3 regions of the Streptomyces sp. SCL15-4 genome follow, and region 3 is predicted to be linked to each of the others. Evidence: riboswitches for the same ligand, from Rfam matches in the RefSeq annotation. Region 3 holds a riboswitch; each other region holds the start of a gene.
The links. Region 3 has a riboswitch for thiamine pyrophosphate ahead of thiO (glycine oxidase ThiO). Riboswitches for the same ligand answer to the same signal wherever they lie in the genome.
Positions count from the first base shown of each region.

Region 1: it holds a riboswitch for thiamine pyrophosphate, as region 3 does, so the genes downstream of both, thiC (phosphomethylpyrimidine synthase ThiC) here and thiO (glycine oxidase ThiO) in region 3, are expected to answer to the same signal.
Region 2: it holds a riboswitch for thiamine pyrophosphate, as region 3 does, so the genes downstream of both, SCK26_RS11125 (thiamine ABC transporter substrate-binding protein) here and thiO (glycine oxidase ThiO) in region 3, are expected to answer to the same signal.

Region 1 is NZ_JAOBTQ010000001.1:4,348,789-4,351,044, forward strand. Features, by position in the region: gene SCK26_RS19020 (YibE/F family protein) at 1-758, opposite strand, end outside; TPP riboswitch at 840-1,017, shown strand; gene thiC (phosphomethylpyrimidine synthase ThiC) at 1,010-2,256, shown strand, end outside.
Region 2 is NZ_JAOBTQ010000001.1:2,641,280-2,643,535, forward strand. Features, by position in the region: gene SCK26_RS11125 (thiamine ABC transporter substrate-binding protein) at 15-1,088, opposite strand; TPP riboswitch at 1,172-1,279, opposite strand; gene rlmN (23S rRNA (adenine(2503)-C(2))-methyltransferase RlmN) at 1,303-2,256, opposite strand, start outside.
Region 3 is NZ_JAOBTQ010000001.1:6,112,506-6,114,761, reverse strand. Features, by position in the region: gene SCK26_RS27430 (FAD-dependent oxidoreductase) at 1-363, opposite strand, end outside; gene SCK26_RS27425 (hypothetical protein) at 441-791, opposite strand; TPP riboswitch at 845-955, shown strand; gene thiO (glycine oxidase ThiO) at 953-2,122, shown strand; gene thiS (sulfur carrier protein ThiS) at 2,119-2,256, shown strand, end outside.

The sequences.
Region 1 (2,256 bases), 1.8 Mb from region 3:
GCCACCAGCAGCGGATTAGATCCCTGGAGGATCGCCGGCAGGATGAACAGCGTCAGCACCAGGAAGCTGACGGCCAGGGCGACCAGAGCCATGACCCCGCGCAGCCGGCCCACCACGACCACGGCCACCGCGAAGATTCCGGCGAGCAGTGTCATGGGGAACTTGCGGTTCACATCGGTCACCGCGTACTGCAGGTTCTTCGGTGCCGAGGGCTCGTAGGCGACCACGACCTTCTCGCCCTGGGAGAGCTGGCGCGACTGGTCCGGCTGCACGATCTCGGTGAAGGTACGGCCCTTGTCCTGACCGGTGTCGACCCGGATCGTGGCCTTCTTGCAGGTGCCGTCGGCCTGTTGCCGGGCCGAGCTGCCCTCGGCGGTGGAGGTGTCGCCGGTCGGGGGCACTCCGGAGGCGTTCGCCGACGCGCAGCTCAGCTCGACGACCTGGGTGACCGTGGCCTGCTGGGTCTGACGGTCGAAGCCGACGCCGGTGCGCTTGTGGGCCGGGGTCTGTCCGGGCCAGAGCACCACGAGGCCGACCAGGACCGCCGCGGTGAAGGGGACCAGGACCGCCGCGATGACTTTGCGCAGGTGCAGGGAGACGGGAGCGGCGGGGCCGTGACTGTGGCTGTGGCCGTGCGAGTGACCGTGCCCGGGAGCGGCGGCACGGCCGCCCTCGGAGGCTGCGTGGCCGTGCCCGGCGGCCTGCTCCGAGCCGTCTCGGCGGTGCGGCTCGGAAGGCTGATGGGGGTACTGCTCCATGCTGGTCACCGCCCGATCATCCCAAGAACGCGAGGGGGCCCACTGTTCACCGCGCCATACATGGCGCTAGCGTGGAGGCACCTTTGCACACGCGGGAGCTCGGAGCACCGGGCTGAGAGGGCGCTGACCTCCGTGGTGGCGATGTTTCACGTGGAACAAGCGATGTTCCGCGGGAAGCGTCGGCCTACGGGAACCGCTGCGTCGACCGCCGAACCTGTTACCGGGTAATGCCGGCGTAGGGAGTAGGTCTCATGACCAACAAGGACGCACGCACGCCTGCCTCCGCTCAGGACGACAAGTCCGCGGAGGCCGGGAAGTCCATCGGCTGGCACAAGGCATATGTCGAGGGCTCGCGCCCCGACCTACGGGTGCCGGTCCGTCAGGTGCATCTCACGAACGGGCAGTCGGTCACGCTGTACGACACATCGGGCCCGTACACCGATCCGCTCGCCGATACGGACGTCCGCAGGGGCCTGCCGCCGCTGCGGGAGAACTGGATCATCGCCCGCGGCGACACCGAGGAGTACACGGGCCGGCCGGTCCGTCCCGAGGACGACGGGATCAAGCACACCTCGCCGCGCGGCGGGCTGCGCAACCTGGACGCGGTCTTCCCCGGACGCCCGCGCCAGCCGCGGCGCGGACGTGACGGCCAGGCGGTGACCCAGCTCGCGTACGCCCGCCGGGGCGAAATCACGCCGGAGATGGAGTTCGTGGCCCTCCGGGAGAACGTCTCGCCCGAGGTGGTCCGCGAGGAGATCGCGGCGGGCCGGGCCGTGCTGCCGGCCAACGTCAACCACCCGGAGATCGAGCCGATGATCATCGGCAAACGGTTCCTGGTGAAGGTGAACGCCAACATCGGCAACTCGGCGGTGACGTCCTCCATCGAAGAGGAGGTCGAGAAGATGACCTGGGCGACCCGCTGGGGCGCCGACACGGTCATGGATCTGTCCACCGGCCGCAACATCCACACCACCCGCGAGTGGGTGCTGCGCAACTCGCCCGTTCCCATCGGCACGGTGCCGCTCTACCAGGCGCTGGAGAAGGTCGACGGCAAGGCCGAGGAACTGACCTGGGAGATCTACAAGGACACCGTCATCGAGCAGGCCGAGCAGGGCGTGGACTACATGACGGTCCACGCGGGCGTCCGGCTGCCGTACGTCCCGCTCACCGCCAACCGCAAGACCGGCATCGTCTCGCGCGGTGGCTCCATCATGGCCGCGTGGTGCCTGGCGCACCACAAGGAATCATTCCTGTACGAGAACTTCGAGGAGCTGTGCGAGATCCTCGCCGCCTACGACGTCACGTACTCGTTGGGTGACGGCCTGCGGCCCGGATCGATCGCGGACGCCAACGACGAGGCCCAGTTCGCGGAGCTGCGGACGCTCGGGGAACTCAACCGGATCGCCAGGCGCTTCGACGTACAGACGATGATCGAGGGCCCCGGGCACGTCCCGATGCACAAGATCAAGGAGAACATCGACCTCCAGCAGGAGATCTG
Region 2 (2,256 bases), 3.5 Mb from region 3:
GCGCACCTTGGCGGTCACTTCAGTACGAGCGACGTCCACGAGGAGACCCACTGGTCGCGGTTGGCGGCGATTCTGTCGGGGGCCAGGGTCTCGGGGTCCTTGGCGGCCGGACCGTACTTGGTGAAGTCGGCCGGCACGGGGACGCCCTCGACGACCGGGTAGACGAACATGTTCAGCGGCATGTCCTGCTGGAACTCCCGGGTGAGCAGGAAGTCGAGGAACGCCTTGCCGCCCGCGGGGTTCTTCGCGTTGCTCAGCAGCCCGGCGTACTCGGTCTGCCGGAAGCAGGTGCCGTACGCCACCCCGGTCGGGGCGGTCGCGGGCCGCTTCTTGGCGTAGATCACCTCGGCGGGCGGGGAGGAGGCGTACGACACCACCAGCGGCCGGTCACCGCCGGCCTTCCTGCCCTCGGAGGACCCGGAGAACTCCTGGTAGTACGCCTGCTCCCAGCCGTTGACGACCTTCACGCCGTTGGCCCGGAGCTTCTTCCAGTACTCCGGCCAGCCCTTGTCGCCGAACCGCGCGGCGCTGCCGAGCAGGAAGCCGAGGCCCGGCGAGGAGGTGCCCGCGTTCTCGGTGACGAGGAGGTTCTTGTACTCCGGCTCGGCGAGGTCGTCGAAGGACCGCGGCGGGGTCAGCTTGTGCGCGCTGAACCAGGCCTTGTCGTAGTTGACGCAGATGTCGCCGGTGTCGACGGGGGTGACGCGGTGCTTGTCCTGGTCGACGCGGTTCTCCGGCCGGACGGAGCCGGCGCCCTTCGGCTCGTAGGACTGGAACAGCCCGTTGTCCAGGGCCCGGGAGAGCAGGGTGTTGTCGACGCCGAAGAAGACGTCGCCCTGCGGGTTGTCCTTGGTCAGGATCGCCTTGTTGACGGCCTGCCCGGCGTCGCCGTCCTTGAGGACCCTGAGCTTGTACCCGGACCGCTTCTCGAAGTCCTTGACGACGCTCTTGGAGACGCTCCACGAGTCGTGGCTGACGAGGGTGACGGTCTTCGGGTCCGAGGACGGCCCGGAGCCCGACGAACCGCACGCGGACAGCGTGATCAGGCCGAGCCCCGCCGCCACGGCCACGAGGGTCTTGTTGTGCACTGGATGTCCTCCTGGGGGTTGGCCAGGAAGAGACGCGGCCCTGACCGGGCCGCCGCGAGGACGGCCCGGTCAGGGCGCAACAGCTTGAGTGATGACCGAACTTCCTACCCAGAATGACCTGGGCGAGGTTCAGAGGGTCTGCGGCCCGGTTGCCGCACTCTCAGCGCTGTGGCGCTCCCCTGTCGGAATATGAAGATATGTGGACGTGGTCAGATTACCGCTCGGTGGCCGCGAGCTGACCGCAGGCTCCGTCGATCTCCTGCCCGCGGGTGTCCCGGATGGTCACGGCCACCCCGTGCGCGGCGATGGCCTCCACGAACGCCTTCTCGTCCTCCGGCCGCGACGCGGTCCACTTCGACCCCGGCGTGGGGTTGAGCGGGATGAGGTTGACGTGCACGGGCTTGCCCCGGAGCAGCCGGCCGAGCCGGTCGCCGCGCCAGGCCTGGTCGTTGATGTCCCGGATCAGCGCGTACTCGATGGACAGCCGGCGGCCCGACTTCTCGGTGTACTCGAAGCCGGCGTCCAGCACCTCGCGCACCTTCCACCGCGTGTTCACGGGGACGAGGGTGTCGCGCAGCTCGTCGTCGGGGGCGTGCAGGGAGATCGCCAGCCGGCACTTGAAGCCCTCGTCGGCGAACCGGTGGATGGCCGGCACCAGCCCGACGGTGGAGACGGTGATCCCGCGCTGCGAGAGCCCGAGGCCGTCCGGAGCGGGGTCGGTGAGCGCCCGGATGGCCCCGACGACCCGGTTGTAGTTGGCGAGCGGCTCGCCCATCCCCATGAAGACGATGTTCGACAGCCGCGCCGGGCCGCCCGGCACCTCGCCGTCGCGCAGCGCCCGCATACCGTCCACGATCTGGTGGACGATCTCCGCGGTGGACAGGTTGCGGTCCAGTCCCGCCTGCCCGGTCGCGCAGAACGGGCAGTTCATCCCGCATCCGGCCTGTGAGCTGATGCACATGGTCACCCGGTCCGGGTAGCGCATCAGCACGGACTCGACCAGCGTCCCGTCGAACAGCCGCCACAGCGTCTTGCGCGTGGTCCCCTCGTCGGTGGACAGATGCCGGACGACGGTCATCAGCTCCGGGAACAGGGCTTCCTGGAGCCTGGCGCGCGAACCGGCGGGGATGTCGGTCCACTGCTCCGGGTCGTGCGCGTACCGCGCGAA
Region 3 (2,256 bases):
GAGGGTGCGCAGCAGGTGCACGCCGGGCACGCCCTCGGCGCCGGGCAGCGTGACCGGTTCGGCGCCGGTGGCGAGGACCAACACGTCGTAGGTCACCACGCCGTGCTCGGTGTCCAGCTCGCGCGCGGCGGGCCTGAGGGCGCGCACCTCGCAGCCGAGCCGCAGTTCGACGCCGAGGGACTCGAAGTCCACGTCGAAGGCGGAGCCCTCGGCCGTGCCGAGCAGCACCGCCTTCGACAGCGGCGGCCGGTCGTACGGCTGGTGCGGTTCGGCGCCGATGACGGTCACCGGGCCCTTGAAGCCCTGTTCCCGCAGGGCGACCGCGGTCTGCACCCCGGCCATGCCCGCGCCGACGACGACCACGCGCCGCTCCTGTGCCGTGCCCTCGTGCGGTGTCTGCTCGCTCACGCGATCACCTTAGACACATGACGGAACGTCAGTCAGCGGGTGTGCTCGGTGACCTGCTCCACAACGCTGGTGCCACGGCCCGGCGCGGACTCCCACTCCCAGGTCTCCGCCAGCCGCAGCCGCCCGTCCGCCAGTTCCTCGACCATGGACACGCAGTGCCCGGAGGCGGTCGTCCCGTCGGTCCTGAGCTGCACGTACCGGAAGTCCAGCCGGTCCCCCTCACGGGTGCCGACCAGATGGCCGCGCACGACATCGCCGCCCGCGTAGTCGGCCCAGATCTCGCCGTCCTTCTCGTGGTAGGCGAACCGGGTGCGGGTGCCCACCTGGCCCGGGGCCTGGTCCGACACGGGGGCGAAGAACAGTCCGTCGAGCGAACGGGCCATGAAACGGGGCTCCCTTACGGGTGAGGAGGACGGCGGGCTAGGGTGGCCACCGTACAAGCACTCGCGGGAGCCCGGACGACCGGGCTGAGAGGGAGGCTCGCGGCCTCCGACCGTACGAACCTGATCCGGGTCATGCCGGCGAAGGGAGGGGCTTACCGCCCATGTCGTCACGTACGTCCGACGTCCTCGTCATCGGGGGCGGGATCATCGGCCTGGTCACGGCCTGGCGTGCCGCGCAGCGCGGGCTCGCCACGGCCGTCGTGGACCCCGGACCCGGGGGCGGGGCCGCCCGGGTGGCGGCCGGGATGCTGGCCGCGGTCACCGAGCTGCACTACGGCGAGGAGACCCTGCTCGGCCTGAACCTGGCGTCCGCGCACCGCTATCCGCAGTTCGCGGCCGAGCTGACCGAGCTGACCGGCCACGACCTCGGCTACCGCCGCTGCGGCACCCTCGCCGTCGCGCTGGACGCCGACGACCGCGCCCACCTGCGCGAACTGCACGCCCTCCAGCAGCGCCACGGCCTGGAGTCGGAGTGGCTGACCGGGCGGGAGTGCCGGCGTCTGGAGCCGATGCTCGCGCCGGGGGTGCGCGGCGGGCTGCGGGTCGACGGCGACCACCAGATCGATCCGCGCCGGCTGGCCGCGGCCCTGGTCGTCGCCTGCGAGCGGTCCGGTGTGGCGTTCCACCGCGTCCGGGCCGAGCGCCTGGACGTGGCCGGGGACCGGGCCGCCGGAGTCACCACGGCCGACGGGACCGCGCTCCACGCGGGGCAGGTGGTGCTCGCGGCGGGCAGCCTGAGCGGCTGCCTCGCGGGCGTGCCGGCCGAGGCGCTGCCTCCGGTGCGGCCGGTCAAGGGGCAGGTGCTGCGGCTGACCGTGCCGCCCCGGTACGCACCGTTCCTGAGCCGGACCGTGCGGGCCGTGGTGCGCGGCGGCCAGGTCTACCTGGTGCCCCGGGAGAACGGCGAGCTGGTCGTCGGCGCCACCAGCGAGGAGCTGGGCTGGGACACCACGGTCACCGCCGGCGGCGTGTACGAGCTGCTGCGCGACGCCCACGAGCTGGTGCCCGGCATCACCGAGCTGCCGCTCACCGAGACCCGGGCCGGACTGCGCCCCGGCTCCCCGGACAACGCGCCGCTGCTCGGCCCGTCCGCCCTGGCCGGACTGCTGCTGGCCACCGGGCACTACCGCAACGGGGTGCTGCTCACTCCGGTCACCGGGGACGTACTGGCGCACACCCTGGTCACCGGCGAGCTTCCGGAAGAGGCACGTCCGTTCACTCCCCGGCGCTTCGGCGCCGCACCCACGGAACAGCTGGAGCAGCCCGTATGAGCAACTCCGTCACCATCTCCGTCAACGGCGAACCCCGCCGCGTCGCTCCCGGCACCGCGCTGGACGCGCTGGTCGGCACCCTCACGGAGGCGCCGCGCGGGGTGGCCGCCGCCGTCAACGAGACCGTCGTCCCG